Regions from separate parts of the Caballeronia sp. GACF4 genome, predicted to be linked through region 1. Evidence: riboswitches for the same ligand, from Rfam matches in the RefSeq annotation. Region 1 holds a riboswitch; the other holds the start of a gene.
What was found. Region 1 has a riboswitch for manganese ahead of mntP (manganese efflux pump MntP). Riboswitches for the same ligand answer to the same signal wherever they lie in the genome.

Region 1 (7,752 bases):
TGCCCATTCCGATGCCGCTCGGCGTGCCAAGCCTCGGCGGAACGATGGTCACGGCAGGCGGCGTGGCGTTCCTCACCGGTACGCTCGACCAGTACGTGCGCGCCTACGACGTGCGCGATGGGCACAAACTGTGGGAAGCGCGTCTGCCCGCGGGCGGCCAGGCGACGCCGATGAGTTACGCCGATGCCAGCGGCAAGCAATACGTGCTGGTCACGGCTGGCGGCCACGGTTCTCTCGGCACGAAAGCCGGCGACTACGTGATTGCCTACACGCTGCAGTAACGCAAACGGTAAGCGAAAAAAAGGAACGGCGGGCAATTGCCCGCCGTTCCTTTTTCAACCTGCGCGACAGCATGATCGCCGCCGCGTGTGGAGCGACTCAAGCCGCGCGCCGATAGGCATCGGCCATCAGCTTGCTGACTTTTGCGCGTGTCTTGAGCGCGTCCAGAAAAGCGGCGCGCACGGTCTTGGCAATGGCGAAAACAAACGAACTTGAGGTAACGGCGATGACGGCCATGACTAAACTCCCTTAAAAATGAACGACCTAGGGTAACTAACTAGGTAATAACCCTATATTAGCATGTTGTGACGCAGTGCAACAAGTTGCTTTCAATATTTCCAAAAGTGTGGTTTGCGTGCAAGCTGAAGGGCACAGGCCGTTTGTGATGGAAGTGGAATCCAAATTGCTCCAATGCAGGGCAAAACCGACTGATTACGCCGTTCTTCCAGAAGGGAGGATGTATGAAAGGGGATCGCTCGAGCCGTGCCGGCGCGTTGCCGTGGCTGTGTAGCGCAGTAATCGTGTCGGCCATCATTGGCGGATGCAGCGGGGGAGGCGGTTCCAGTTCGACTCCGGCGGCGGGCAGCAGCGCGCCGGAGTCGAATCCTTCGGCGGCCTCAAGTCCGTCAGCGGCGTCGACTCCGTCAGGCGCGTCGAGTCCCGCGGGTGCTTCGAGCCCTTCAGGCGCATCGGACGCATCCGGCGCTTCGGGGTCTTCGGGGTCTTCGGGCGGAGCGGGCGGGGGCACCGTCGTTGCCCCTGTCGCCCATCCGATGGACGTTGCGACCTATCACAACGACATCGGCCGCACGGGCCAGCAACTCGCGGAAACGAAGCTCACGCCCGCGAACGTCAATTCGACGACCTTCGGCAAGCTCAACGTGCTTGCGGCGGACGGACCCGTGGACGCGGAACCGCTCTTCCTGACGAGCGTGGCAATCGCGGGCGGCACGCACAATGTGCTCTACGTCGCCACCGAAAACGCCAGTGTCTACGCGTTCGACGCCGACACCGGCGCGATCCTGTGGAAATCGTCGACGTTAGGCGCAGGCGAAACACCGAGCGACGACCATGGCTGCGGCCAGATCACGCCGACCATCGGCATTACGGCGACGCCGGTCATCGACCGCACGCGCGGCCCGAATGGCGCGATCTACGTGGTCGGCATGTCGAAAGACACGTCGGGCAAGTATCACCAGCGCATTCATGCGCTCGACATCACGACAGGTGCGGAACTTTTCAACGGTCCGACCGAAATCGCCGCGTCGTATCCCGGCACGGGCGCGGGCAGCGCGAATGGCCGCGTGAGCTTCGATCCCGGCCAGTACGCCGAGCGCGCTTCGCTGTTGCTGCAAAACGGCGTGGTCTATACCGCGTGGACATCGCATTGCGATATCATGCCGTACACCGGTTGGGTGATCGGCTATAACGCCAGCACGCTGCAGCAGGCAAACGTGCTCAATCTCACGCCGAACGGCCAGATGGGCGCGATCTGGATGAGCGGCGCGGGCCTCGCGTCGGACGGCACGTCGATCTATTTCCTCGATGCCAACGGCACTTTCGACGCCACGCTCGACGGCAACGGCATGCCGATTCATGGCAATTTCGGCAACGGCTTTCTGAAACTCGGGACTTCGCCCGCCCTCGCCGTCACTGATTATTTCCAGCCGTCGAACACGGTGAACGAATCGGCGGCCGATGAAGATCTGGGTTCGGGCGGCGCGCTCGTATTGCCCGATCTCGTCGATGCGGGCGGCACGACGCATCATCTCGCGCTCGGCGCGGGCAAGACATCGACGATCTACGTGGTCAACCGCGACGCGATGGGCAAGTTCGATTCGAATGCGGATCACATCTATCAGGAGATCGTCGGGCAGATTCGCGGCCCGATGTTCGCCATGCCCGCGTACTTCAACAACACCGTTTATTTCGGCTCGATTGGCGACAGCATCAAGGCGTTCGGCATCGCGAACGCCGCCTTGTCCACGACGCCGACGAGCCAGACCGCGAACAGTTTCGGCTCGCCGGGCGCCACACCGAGCGTGTCTGCGAACGGCGCGGCGAACGGCATCGTGTGGGCGGTGGAGAATGGCACCATCGCCGTGCTGCACGCCTACGACGCCAGCAATCTCGCGCGCGAGCTTTACAACAGCAATCAGGCGGCGGGCGCGCGCGATCAGTTCGGGCAGGGCAACAAGTTCATTACGCCGATGATCGCGAACGGCAAGGTCTATGTGGGGACGCGCAACGGCGTGGGCGTGTTCGGTCTGCGGTGATGCCTGTCATGGACGCGGATTGGTGGCGATGAATTGCTTCACGGCGGCGTAGGCGGGCTTGGGCGTCTGGCCGTCGTCGAGGATCACGCCGTAAGGTCCTTCGCCGCCAGGCGGATCGTCGTAGAGCTGGTAGATCTGCAAGGATTCGATGTCGTAGCGCACCGCGATCGCTCTCAGGCCGCCGAGCATGTCGTTGGCAAGGAAGGCGGCCGCTTGCTGATCGGTGCCGAAGTCGGGCCGCACGCCCATTTCATTGATCCATACCGGCTTGCCGAACCGGGCAAGCGCGCCGATGACGTTGTAGCAACCCGTGCCGCCGCACGCGTGCTCGATGTTGCCCTGGTCGGAGTACCAGTGCCATGCCGTGATGTCCCACGTCACGATGGGATGCCCGTCCGAACCGTCCGGCTGTGTGCCGTTCGCGAGCATCGTCACGAAGCCGTACTGCATCCACGCATTGCCGCCCATGACGATCTTGCCCGACGGGTCCATCGACTTGATGCCGGCGATCATGCCTCGGATGACGCCACGCGCAATCTGGAACTTTTGGTTGTCGAAGTCCGTGGGCCGCACGCCGTCCACCCATCCGGCGACCGTTGCCGAGCCGAGTTCGTTGGTGACTTCGTAGTAGGCGTAACGCTGCACACTCACGACGTCGCGCGCGAGCGCATAGGCCGATTGGTAGGCGGAGTCTTCATCGGCGAAATCGATGCCCATCAAGATCACCGGGTACACCGTCACCCCACCGGCGGCCAGCGCGTTGGCCACATTGGCGAGACGCATGGCGGTTGATTTGCTATACACCTCGTTGCGATACAGTTTGATGCCGAGATCCTGAAGCTGCGCTAATTGTCTGGCGGCGCCAGCAAGATAATAGACATCGCCGTAACTGTTGTGACCGTTCATTCCGTAGAATAAATCGCTGGCGACAGGATTTATGGCGGTGGACGCGGCGTGATGACGATAGCGTGAATCATCGACGCTCGATGGCACGTTAGCGCTGTCCGAACCACCGCAAGCGGTTAATAACAGACTTGCTGAAAAGATCGCAGGCAAAACAGGTTTTGTGTTTCTGCAAAAACTAATTAAGCGATGAGCGATTTGCATAATCCAAAACAAGCCGATGACGTGTGCTCGCTTATGTCGCGGAAAATTAAATTCATTCGCGAACGCGAAGACAGGTGAATAGCGCGATGCTGATAACGTGAAGCGCAAGCGGGGCCGCGCCTTTTGCCGAAGGGAATGGCGCGGTGCGTCGAGAAATATAGACGGTGACAGACGGGATAATCAAGACTTAATCGCGTCACTTTCACGAGCCGCGCTTATCTTTGCGAGATAATCGAAGAGCGGAGGATGTAATCTTAATGGCGACAGCGATTCAGGCTTCAGAAGCAAGCGCGTTGCGAGATTTATTTGGTCGGAAAAATCAAAGCTGAATAGTCAGCGGGCAATGCGCGGCGCATTTGAAAATAGAAAATTCGCGACGCGCCGCCCACGACGTGTTGGAGAGAATGATAAACGACGTATGCTTCTGACCTTTGTCGTTTCAATCGACTTCGCGCGTTCTCGAATTACGCATCCGATCCAATATCGCGCGGCACTTCGCCAATTTGCCGAAACACGCTCAACCAGTCTTCCAGATGCCACGTCTTCGACACACGGTCATCGCGTATCTCATGGAACGAGTGAATGGCAAATCGAACCGGCTTCGATGTCGCCGCGATGCCCATCAACGGACCGGACTGCGTACCGCTCACTTCCGCGCGCACGCCGACGCGATTGTCCTGCGTGAGCATGTCTAGAATCTCGATGCGCATGTCAGGCAGCGCAGCCGCCATCTCCGCGAAGATCGGGATCATCTGGTCGGGACCGGCCTCGAAGCCGGCCGGCTCAGGCAGATATTCCCAGTCCGACGTCACGGCTTGGCGCAGCAAGTTCACGTCCTTTTGCGCGAAGGCGGCGTAAAGACGCTCGACGGCCGCGCGGGCTTCTGACTGGGTGATGTGTTCTGCCTCCATGGTGCCTCCTGAGCGTTAGGGATGCGGCGTTGCAACCCACTTTAACCCAATGGTCCGGATCGGGTGATCTGTCGTGTTAAGCTCGCATTTCTTCGTTGGGGAGTAGCCGGCTTTCCCGCCCGGGAAAGCGTCCATGTCAACACGCTCGGTCTTTCGACCGTGGCATGGGCAGCCGTCACAGGTTGGCAAGACCATCGACAGAATGCGCTTCCGGTCGGGCGCGCCTTCTGTCCTTGTGCTTGCCCGACCAGACCAGAGCGCTACTCGATGAACCTCGCTTCCACCGTATTCCTTGCTTTCGCCATGTCCACCGACGCCTTCGCCGCCGCCGTGGGCAAAGGCGCGAGCCTGCATAAACCGCGCATCGGCGAGGCGCTCAAGGCGGGAGTCATCTTCGGCGTAATCGAGGCGCTCACACCGCTCGTCGGGTGGGCGCTCGGCCGCGCCGCCGCGCAATACGTCACCGCGTGGGACCACTGGATCGCTTTCGGCCTGCTTTTCGTGCTCGGCGCGCGCATGATCCGCGAAGGCTTAAGCAAATCGGCTCACGAAGAAGAGAAGCCCAATTCACATTCCTTCTGGGTCCTCGCCGTCACGGGCTTTGCCACCAGCATCGACGCGATGGCGGTCGGCGCGGGCCTCGCGTTCATCGATGTCGATATCTTCTCGACCGCCGCGACCATCGGCTTCGCAACCATGCTCATGGTGACCATCGGCGTGATGGTCGGACGGCTGGTCGGCGCGACTATCGGCAAGCGCGCGGAGATCTTGGGCGGGCTGATTCTAATCGGCGTGGGCAGTGTGATCCTTGCGGAGCATCTTGGTTACTTGAGTTGATGCGAAGTTCTGCATGTCGCGTTTGAAATCGCCGCCCATGCCACGAACTCACCACTTCGCCTCATCCGTTCCCGGCGGCACCGATGGCCTCGCGTAACCCGCCGGCGTGCGCTCGAAGCGCGCGCTCGGCGTGACCGCGCGCAGCATGCCGAAACCCGATTTGCTTTCCTCGGTGTATGCGGCGATGTCCGGCCGCGCCGTCTTCAACCCTCCGTCGATACGTCCAAGCCCGCGCAGCCAGTGTCCCGTCTGTGCGAGCGAAACCTCCACGTGCCAGCTACCGCCTTCCGTTTGTTGCTTCCATAGCGCGGCGGCCGCGCCGAACGCCATCAGAAAGCCGCTCGCCATGTCGAGCATCTGCATGGGCAGCGCTCGCGGTTTGCCATCGCCCTGCGCTTCGCCTTCGGCGGCGTTGAAGCCTATCGCGGTCTGCACGAGCGAATCGAAGCCACGCCGATCCGCCCACGGACCTTCCGTGCCATAAGCCGACAAGGACACGTACACGATGCCCGGCCGCCGCGCCACCAGCGCCTCGGGCCCGAAGCCAAGCTCGGCGATCCCGCCCGGCCGATAGCCTTGCGAGAAGACATGCGCGTCATCGATCAGCCGCCACAGCGTCGCGCGACCGTCTTCCGTGCGCAGGTCGAGATGCGCGGAGCGCTTGCCGCGACTCGTCTCGGCGATAGCGGGAATGTTCGGCAGATGCGGCGAATTCACGAGCATCACGTCCGCGCCGAACGAGGCGAGCGCTCGACCGCCCGTGGGACCGGCAAGGATGCGCGTGACGTCCAGCACGCGGATATCGGTCAGCGGGCGCGCGTCATTGTCGAGCGCGGGCAGCGCGAGTGGCGCGGCGTCGCCGATACGCGTGATCTTCAGCAACGGCTGCGCGGCGATGGCTTTGGCTTGCGGCGTCGCATCCCATTCTTCGAAGCTGCGCAGCATCGTCACGACGAGGCCGCGTTCGGCGCACGCGGTTTCGTAATCGTTCGCGCGCCATTCGAGCAGCGCGCGTTCGGCATCGGCGCGCGTGGCGCTGTGCGGGTCGAGACCCAGCACGCGCAACGCGCCATCCTGATGATGCTCGAAGTTTGCGTGTATGCGCACGTAGCCATCGGCCGTGCGGTAGAGGCCCGAGAATTCACCCCAGGTCTCGGGTTCGGCACCATCGACCGTGAACCAGTCGGTGCATTCGACGGCCGCGTGCGTCATGTCGACGCTCACGCGCTGGCGGTCGACGCCGCGCGCATGAGCCAACTCGGAGGCCGCGAGCGCTGCCGCCGCGATGGTCGATTGCGCCGCTTCGCCCACGGCGAAGGATGACGGGAACACCGGGTCGTGTCCGGGTAGATCGACGAGGTGGAGGGCATCGTCGGGGAGGCCGGCGAGTTGCCAGAGATTCGTAAGCGTTGCGAAAGAAGTCATGGCGATGAGTGCGCGCGGGTCAGCGATAACGCATTGTCGCGCCGATTGATTGAGCGCGCACGTTGCGCTTGTCTGCAGCGCGTGGATCAGCGGAAAAAGTGGTCCGCGAGGCGGCGCAGGCGGTCGCGACTTGACGCCGACGGCTCAACGCTTGGCATAGGCCCGCAGGATGCCCACCGCCAACCGCCCGCACACCCTCACTTCCCCGCCATCGCCAACACGCGCTCCAGCTCAGGCAAATCCACCGGCTTGACCAAATGCGCGTCGAACCCGGCCGCCCGCGTGCGCGCCATGTCTTCGTCGGAACCAAGACCCGTCATTGCGGCGACGATCACACGCTTGCCTTCATCGCGCATCTGACGAATGACGTCGAAGCCCGTCATGCCCGGCATCGATAGATCGAGCAGCACGACTTGCGGACGCGTCGTCCCGAACGATGCCAGCGCTTCCGGGCCGTCATACGCCGCGCGCGCCGCGTGACCGAGCATATCGACGAGCAAGGTCATGCTGTCGGCCGAGTCGCGATTGTCGTCGACGACGAGCACGTCGAGCTGACGGCTCGCCACCGCATTCGGCGCGGAAGGCGGCATGATGCCCTGCGTGGGCGGTTGCGCGAGCGGCAGCCACAAGCTGAACGCGCTGCCCTTGCCAGTGCCGCCGCTCTTCGCCTCGACGTGGCCGCCATGCAATTCGGCGATCGCTCGAACCAGCGTGAGGCCGATGCCAAGCCCGCCTTCATCCGGATGCGCGCCCGGCGCATGCTCCTGCACGAAAAGATCGAATACGGAGGCGAGCGCATCGGCGGAAATGCCGCGACCCTGATCCGTCACGCGCAGAAGCGCCGCGCCGCCGCGTGGACCGATTTCCAGCCGGATGGTCGACTCGGGCGGACTGAATTTCGCCGCGTTGTTGAGCAG
Region 2 (7,752 bases), on a different contig from region 1:
GCCTTTACTGGCTGCGCATGCCTTTGCCGTTCGCACTCGATCACATCAATCTGTGGCTATTGCGCGATGAGATCGATGGCGTGCAGGGCTGGACCATCATCGATTGCGGCATCTCGAACGAAATTATTCGCGCGAACTGGGAAAGCGTGTTCGACAGCGCGCTCGACGGCTTGCCTGTGCTGCGCGTGATCGTCACGCATTGCCATCCGGATCATCTCGGTCTTGCCGACTGGATCTGCAAGGGTGGCGACAAGGCACGCTGGAACGTGCGTCTCTGGATTGCGCTCGGCGAGTATGCAATGGGCCGCGTGATGGCCGCGGGCGATGGCTCGAACGCGGGCGGCGAGCGCGCGGCGAAGCACTTCGGGGCGCATGGTCTAACGGACGAGGCATCGCTCGATGCATTGAGAAAGCGCGACAGCTATTACCCGACGCTCGTGCCTTCCATCCCCGCCGAGTTCCGCCGTATCCGCGATGGCGACCGCATCGCGATTGGCGGACGCGAATGGCAAATCATTTCGGGCTACGGTCATTCGCCCGAACATAGTGCGCTGTATTGCGCGGCGGACAAGCTGCTCATTTCCGGCGATATGGTTTTGCCACGCATCTCGACGAACGTGTCCGTGTTCGCTATCGAGCCAGAAGGCAATCCGCTTGCGCTATATCTCGAATCGTTGGGACGCTACGAACACATGCCCGCCGATGTGCTCGCCTTGCCTTCGCATGGCAAGCCGTTTCGCGGCGTGCTCACGCGTATCGGTCAGTTGCGGGACCATCATCGCGCGCGGCTTGCGGAAGTGGTCGAGGCGTGCACGCAGCGTCCGTGCAGCGCGGGAGATATCGTGCCGATCATGTTCAAGCGCAAGCTCGATATCCATCAGATGACCTTCGCACTTGGCGAAGCGCTCGCGCATCTGAACTTGTTGTGGCTGGATGGCACGCTTACGCGCGAGACGGGCGAGGACGGGGTGATCCGGTACTCGCCCGCGTAAAACCCCTCACTGCACCGTCACAGCCCCGAAGTTCTGCCGCCCGAACGGACTCACGTTATAGCCGCTGACGTTCGCACGCGTGATTGCCGCCGCAGTCGGATAAACGAGCGGAATCCACAGCGCCTGATCGTGGATGATCTTCTGCGCGTCCACATAAGCCTTCGTGCGTTTCGCGACGTCGGAGGTGACCTTGCCATCCGCGATGAGCTTATCGAGTTGCGGGTCGCAGAAGCGCGCGAAGTTGATGCCCGACTTCACTGCATTGCAACTGAAAAGCGGCGAGAGGTAGTTGTCCGGATCGCCGTTATCGCCGGCCCAGCCCATGAAGAGCATGTCGTGCTGGCCCTGCTTGGCTTCCTTGATGAGTTCGCCCCACTCGATGATCTTCACCTGCGCCTTCACGCCGATCTTCGCGAGATCCGCCTGCAGCAGTTCGGCGCCAGCTTTCGGATTCGGATTCAGCACACTGCCGTTCGGACGCACCCAGATGGTCGTTTCGAAGCCATTGGGCAAGCCTGCATCCGCGAGCAGCTTCTTCGCGGCATCGGGCGAATACTTGTACGCCGCGATGTTCTTGTCATAGCTCCACGTGTTCGGCGGATACGGGTTCACAGCGGGCGTTCCCGTGTTTTCGAACACCGTCTTCGTATAGGTGGTGCGGTCGAACGCCATGTTCAACGCCTGCCGCACCTTCGGGTTATCGAGCGGCTTCTTCTGCGTGTTCAGCGCGACGAACGCGGTCATGAATGCGGGCGTCTCGCTAACCTTCAGCGACTTGTCCTTCTTCGCGTCGAGCACGTCCTGCGGCTTCGGCGACAACGCGATCTGACATTCGCCCGCCTTGATCTTCTGCGCGCGCACGGCGGCGTCCGGCGTGATGGCATAAATCAGGCGATCGACTTTAGGCTTCGGCCCCCAGTAGCTCTGATTCACGTCATAACGGATCACCGCGTCTTTCGTATAACTCTTGAGCACGAACGGACCGGTGCCGACAGGCTTGCTGTTCAGATCGACTTGCTGGTTCGCTTTCAGCAGCTTGTCCGCATATTCCGCCGAATAGATCGATGCGAAGCCCATCGTGAGGATCGGCACGAAGGTCGCGTTCTGCTCGTTGAGTTCGAACTTCACCGTTTTGTCATCGACCTTGGTCACGGCCTTGATGAGCTTCACGAGACCCATCGATTGCGCATGCGGAAAGCCGCTCGCGCCCGCGATCTTGTGCCAGGGGTTGCTGTCCGACAACATGCGCTCGAAGGTGAAGACGACGTCGTCGGCATTGAGCGGACGCGTCGGCTTGAAGTAGTCGGTGGTCTGGAACTGCACGTTCGGACGCAGATGGAACGTGTAGGTAAGACCGTCGCTGCTGAGGTCCCACTTCTCGGCGAGCGCGGGCGCGACTTTCTTCGCGGCCTCGTCGTATGACACGAGCGTGTTGAAGATGACATCCGCCGACGCGTTGGTCGTGACGAGCGAATTGAACTGCACGACATCGAAGCCGTCCGGACTCGATTCAGTACAGATGGTGAGCGGCTTGGCCATTGCGATAAGCGGCGCGGCGGCGAACGTCGCCGCGATGGCGGCAGCGAAAAGTGTGTTGCGCATGAGATCTCCCGTGACCCGGCTGGTCACATTACGATTGTTCTTGTGGCTGGTTTTACCCTGTGCGCGTGTGGCGAGCAAGTAGCGCATCCGCGCGGCTAGGTTAGCGAAGCGCTCGCCGCTCGACAACGAATCGTTGCGCATACGCTTATGCCTCGAACGCGCCGTGCGGGTTGCCGAACCGGGCGGCTCAGGCTACACTGCCCCGGTCTTTGGGGAGTAGCCTTCCTTCCATCAGCGAAGGAGAACGCGTCAACATCCTCGGCCTTGCTGCCGTGGCGCGTTCGACCGGTCGGTGCTGTCGCATCCGGCGGTTTGGCGAGACCATCGATGCGCTTTGTCGTTCTTGGTCGGACGGCGCATGGCGCATCGTGGTTCGCTGAACGTCCGACCGTGGAATCATCGTGTCCCCACAACTACAAAAATCCCTGTCTCGCTGCGCGCTCATTCGCGCATGCGCGTTGCATCGTTTCCCGCGAGGTGCCGCATGACGATGCTCTTCGTCGAACTCGCGTTGATGCTCGCGGTCATTCTCATCGCATCGGAACTCTTCACCAATGCGCTCGAACATCTCGGCGAACGGCTCGGCATATCGGAGGGCGTGACTGGATCGCTGTTCGCGGCGGTCGGCACGGCGCTGCCGGAAACGACCGTGCCGATCATCGCGCTGCTGGGCGGCACGGCGAGCCGTTCGGTTAACGAAGAAATCGGTGTTGGCGCCATTCTCGGCGCGCCACTCATGCTCGCGACGCTTTCCACTTTCCTGATGACGCTCGCGGTCATCAAATCGCGTGGCTTGCGCGGCCGGATCATGCCCGAGCGCAGCGGCTTCACGCGCGACCTGAACTTCTTTCTCGTCGCGTTCCTGATTGCGGCCGGCGCCATGTTCGTGCCGCATCATGCGTGGCAGGTGCGGGCGATGTTCGCGGTCGGCCTCGTCGGCTTATACGTGATTTACGTGATCACCACGTTCAAGGCATCGGCGAGTCTCGTCGAAAGCGGACACGGCACGGAAGCGCCCGAGCGTCTCTTCATCACGCGCGTGGGTTTGCCGAACGGTATCGGGTCGATCATGCTGCAGTTCCTGATCGGCATCGTGCTGCTCGTCGGCGGGGCGAAGGGCTTCATCCACGGTGTGGAAGGCGTGTCGGCGGCGCTTGGCATATCGCCGCTCTTGCTCTCGCTCATCATCATTCCGATTGCAACCGAACTGCCGGAAAAGGTGAACAGCATTCTTTGGGCGCGACGCGGAAAAGATACGCTCGCGTTCGGCAACATCACAGGCGCGATGGTATTTCAGGGCACCTTGCTGCCGGGCATCGGCATCATGCTGACGCCGTGGGAGCCGCGCGTGGAAGTGCTGACCGGCGTGCTGATCACGCTCGCGGCGGCGGCATGGCTGCGCTTCAACGCGCGCGGCAATGGCGTGGTGTTGTGGGCGTTGCTTGGCAATGGCATCTTGTACGCGGCTTATTTGACCTTAACCCTCGGCCGCTGAAGCCTTCGAGCGACGCAAATAAAAAATGCCCGCGCGAGGCGGGCATCAAGAGCGAAGCGCCGCGTCATGTCTGACGCGTTCTTCTCGTTGTTCTTATTAAGGTTATCGGCGCGTGCCGGAAAAACTTTAGAAGCGCGCGGCTTGTTGATATCGTCCGGCGGCTTTCGCCTGATCCATCGACTTGCGGTACGCGGTCGACAGCATGGCTTGCGCGGCGTTCGCACGGCCCATCGTTGCTTCGATGCTCGCCTGAATCCGGCGAATGGTCGCGAGCGATTCAGCCGGCTGATTCGCTTCCACGGCCATCAGGAGCGGCGTACGCGCCTCTGTGAGTTCGGCCGCGCGCGCCCAGTTTTCTTCGTTGACCGCTGCTTCGATCGCCTCGGTCAGTGCCCAGGCGTGTTGAATCATTTCTTGCTGGTTCATGTTCGTTCCTTACGACTTGTTGCTTGCCAGCGCGCCCGCGCTGTTGGTGCCGCCGAAGAGCGCGGTCAGGTAGCTGCCCTGCGTCGCCATCTGCGACATCAGCGTGTTGAGCGCGGTGAACTGATCGTTGTAGGTCGTGGTCAGTTGCGCCGTGTAGGAAGCGAGCGCGGTTTGCTGGTCCGTGATGCTCGAAAGATCGGCGGTGAGCGCGGTCGTGCGCGTATCGACGATACCGCCTGTCGCGAGAAATCCGGTCAGGCTGTTGTTCAGTTGCGCGGCTACGCCCGTGCTCGAATTGAAGAGCGATGCCACCGCGCCCGAGTTGCTCGACAATGCTGCGGTCAGCGCGTCTTCGTCGGTCTTGAGCGTGCCGTCCGGTTGCAGCGTAATGCCGATCGATGCGAGGTTCACCTGGCTCGTGCCGGAACCCACGCCCTTGGCAATCGTGCTGGAAAGGGCGTTGCGAATGGTGTTCATCATCGAGTCGCCGAGCAGCGCGCCGCCTTGCGAACCGGCTGCCTGGGTCGAGTCGAACGAAGTCAGCGACGCGGCCGTCGTGATGAAGTTGTTGTACGCGGTGACGAAGCCATCGATGGCCGTCTTCTGCGTGGCCGTGTCCTGCGCGATGGTCAAGGTCTGGGTCGTGCCGACCGCATCCGACGTGAGATTCAGCGTCACGCCGGACAGCGCCGTCGTGACCGCATTGGTCGAGCTGCTGGCAGGCGTGCCCGCGATGGTGAAGTTGGCGTCCATGCCGGCCGTCGTCTGCGTCCAGTTCGACGAGCTGATGGCCGTCTGTGCCGGAACCGCATTGCCGTTCGAATCTGTCGTGGCGGCGCTCAACGTCGATGCCACGTTGAGTTTGGACAAACCGTTGTCGTCGGGCGTCGTGCCGTCGGACTGCATGTTCGGCGTGACCGCCACGGTAATGCCGTTGGCCTGGCCCGTCGACGCCGAGCGCAGCACGAGGTGCGCGCCATCGGTGCCGTTGACGACCGCCGCCGTGATGCCGGGGTTACCGCTTGCCTTGTTGATCGCGGACGCAATGCCCGCGAGCGTGTTGTTCGAAGAGTCGATGCTGATCGACATGTCCTTGCCGCCCACCGACAGCTTCATCGTGCCCGTGCCGAGTTGCGCGGTGCTGGTGAACGCGGTGGAGGTAAGCGATTGCGAGGTGGCGATATTGCTAACCGCGACCGAATAAGTGCCCGCGACCGCGCCGGTGCTGGCCGTGCCGGTCAGACCCTTGCCGCTGCCGGTCGCCGTGAAGGCGCCGAGCGTCGTGCCGTCCGCGAGCGAACTCACCGAGCTTTGCAAAAGCGACAGCACGGACTTGAGCGTGCCGACCGCGGTGAGCTGGGTGTTGTCCTTGGTTTGCTTGGCTGTCAGCGCATCCGTCTGTCCGGCGACCTTCGCGTTGACGATGGCGGTGACGAGCGAGTTCACATCCATCGTGGAGTTGGTCGAGCCACTGATGATCGACTGCGCGGCCTGCTGGACGGCGCTGGTCGGATCGACCGTGGATGCCGAAGTGGTTGCTACCGTGGACATGTATGGCTCCGTTTCTGGCTTCTTGCCGTGAGCGGTTGAAGATGCGTTTTACTGCGCCGTCAGCAGGCGATTCGTCATGAAGGCGCCTCTGGCGGAAATGCAAATCGGGAGGCAAGCCTCCCTGGGTACGTCGCCGGCGCGCCGTGATCGAGACGCGCCGGTTACTGCGTCGGCGATGCTTAGCCGAGGAGCTTCAGAACCTGCTGGGGCATCGAGTTCGCTTGCGCCAGAACCGAGATACCAGCTTGTTGCAGAACCTGAGCCTTCGAGAGGTTCGCGGTTTCTTGCGCGAAGTTCGCGTCGGTGATCTGCGACTGAGCGGACGACAGGTTGGTCGACTGCGCGGTCTGGGTAGCGGCAACCGAGCTGAAGCGGTTCTGCACGGCGCCCAACTGAGCTTGCAGCGAGTTCACTGCATCCAGTGCGTTGTCGACTGCCTCGATTGCGGACGATGCGCCGTTCGCCTTGCTGATGTCGATTTGCGACACTTGCGGCGGCGTGTTGTTCGCGGTCAGCGCGCCGACTTCGGACGTTTGAGCTGCAGTTGCCGAAGGAACGTTGGTGCTGTTCAGGCTGATGCTCGTGCTGCCTGCGGACAGACCCGTGAACACGTTCGACGAGGCGAACGAGCTGCCGAGTGCCTTGTTGTCCTGGTCGGTGAACGTGTAGCCGCCGGAGCCGTCAGCGATGACGTTGACCGACGTGATCGTTGCCGAACTGGCAGCTGCGGATGCACCCGTGTTGCCCAGGCTCAGACCGTCGACCGTGCCGATGACCGTGCCCTTCTGCGGGTTGCTGCCGCCGAGCGACAGAGCCGAGACGTTTGCTGCCGAGCCGAGGTCGATCGTGATCGACTGGCCGACGTTCGCGCCAACCTGGAACGTCTTGCTGCCGGCGGTGCCGTCGAGCAGGTTCGTGCCGTTGAACGTGGTTTGCGACGAGATACGGTTGATTTCGCTGATACGCTGCGTCACTTCTTGTTGCAGCGAGGTCTTGTCAGCCGTCGACAGCGAGCCGCTCGATGCTTGCACGGCCAACTGACGGATACGCTGAAGGTTGTCCGTGATCTGCGACAGACCGCTCGAAGCCGTCTGAACCATCGACACGCCGTCGTTCGCGTTCGAAACGCCTTGGTTCAGGCCGTTGATCTGCGAGGTCATGCGCGAAGCGATTGCGAGGCCAGCTGCGTCGTCTGCTGCGCTGTTGATGCGCTTGCCCGACGAAAGACGCGTGATTGCCGACGACAGTGCGCTTTGCGTGCCGTTCAGGTTTTGCTGAGCGACCAGCGAGTTGATGTTGCTATTGATACCGATCATTTTGTTTCTCCGATGAGGCCTGGCGCATTTATCTGAGTTGATAACGCCATCGTTTGGCGGAAGCGTCCGTCGTTTGTTTGTTTGGCCGCTTGTTTAGGTTTTCGGCCCGTGCTAGGCAAACTTTAGTGCTCGTTTCGATTTGCCTGATAAATACCTGGAAATCCGTGCTAAAGCTTGCCCAGCGGGGCTCTGCTGCCGATGCTCGCGGTTTTTGAATGCCCCGTCTGAGAGCTTTAACGGCAGACGGAGCGACTTCTTTCGTTAAAAAATTCGCTTCAGACGTCGAACGTGGCCGCAGCCTTGCCGGCGCACCAGCGCTGCCACATCTGGCGCATGCTGGCGGAGAGCGCGCGGGCCACCGTGTCGGGCT

Region 2: another riboswitch for manganese. It lies ahead of NCR40_RS00455 (sodium:calcium antiporter); the one in region 1 lies ahead of mntP (manganese efflux pump MntP).

What each region holds. Positions count from the first base shown of each region.
Region 1 covers NZ_JALQDW010000026.1:132,894-140,645, forward strand. The annotation lists gene NCR40_RS24535 (glucose/quinate/shikimate family membrane-bound PQQ-dependent dehydrogenase) at 1-281, shown strand, start outside; gene NCR40_RS24540 (hypothetical protein) at 379-516, opposite strand; gene NCR40_RS24545 (PQQ-binding-like beta-propeller repeat protein) at 1,053-2,555, shown strand; gene NCR40_RS24550 (glycoside hydrolase family protein) at 2,562-3,770, opposite strand; gene NCR40_RS24555 (ester cyclase) at 4,127-4,573, opposite strand; yybP-ykoY riboswitch at 4,659-4,826, shown strand; gene mntP (manganese efflux pump MntP) at 4,841-5,410, shown strand; gene NCR40_RS24565 (CoA transferase) at 5,459-6,835, opposite strand; gene NCR40_RS24570 (hybrid sensor histidine kinase/response regulator) at 7,033-7,752, opposite strand, start outside.
Region 2 covers NZ_JALQDW010000002.1:85,890-93,641, forward strand. The annotation lists gene NCR40_RS00445 (MBL fold metallo-hydrolase) at 1-992, shown strand, start outside; gene NCR40_RS00450 (ABC transporter substrate-binding protein) at 999-2,594, opposite strand; yybP-ykoY riboswitch at 2,794-2,947, shown strand; gene NCR40_RS00455 (sodium:calcium antiporter) at 3,079-4,089, shown strand; gene NCR40_RS00460 (flagellar protein FliT) at 4,216-4,515, opposite strand; gene fliD (flagellar filament capping protein FliD) at 4,525-6,066, opposite strand; gene NCR40_RS00470 (flagellin) at 6,246-7,382, opposite strand; gene NCR40_RS00475 (tetratricopeptide repeat protein) at 7,658-7,752, opposite strand, start outside.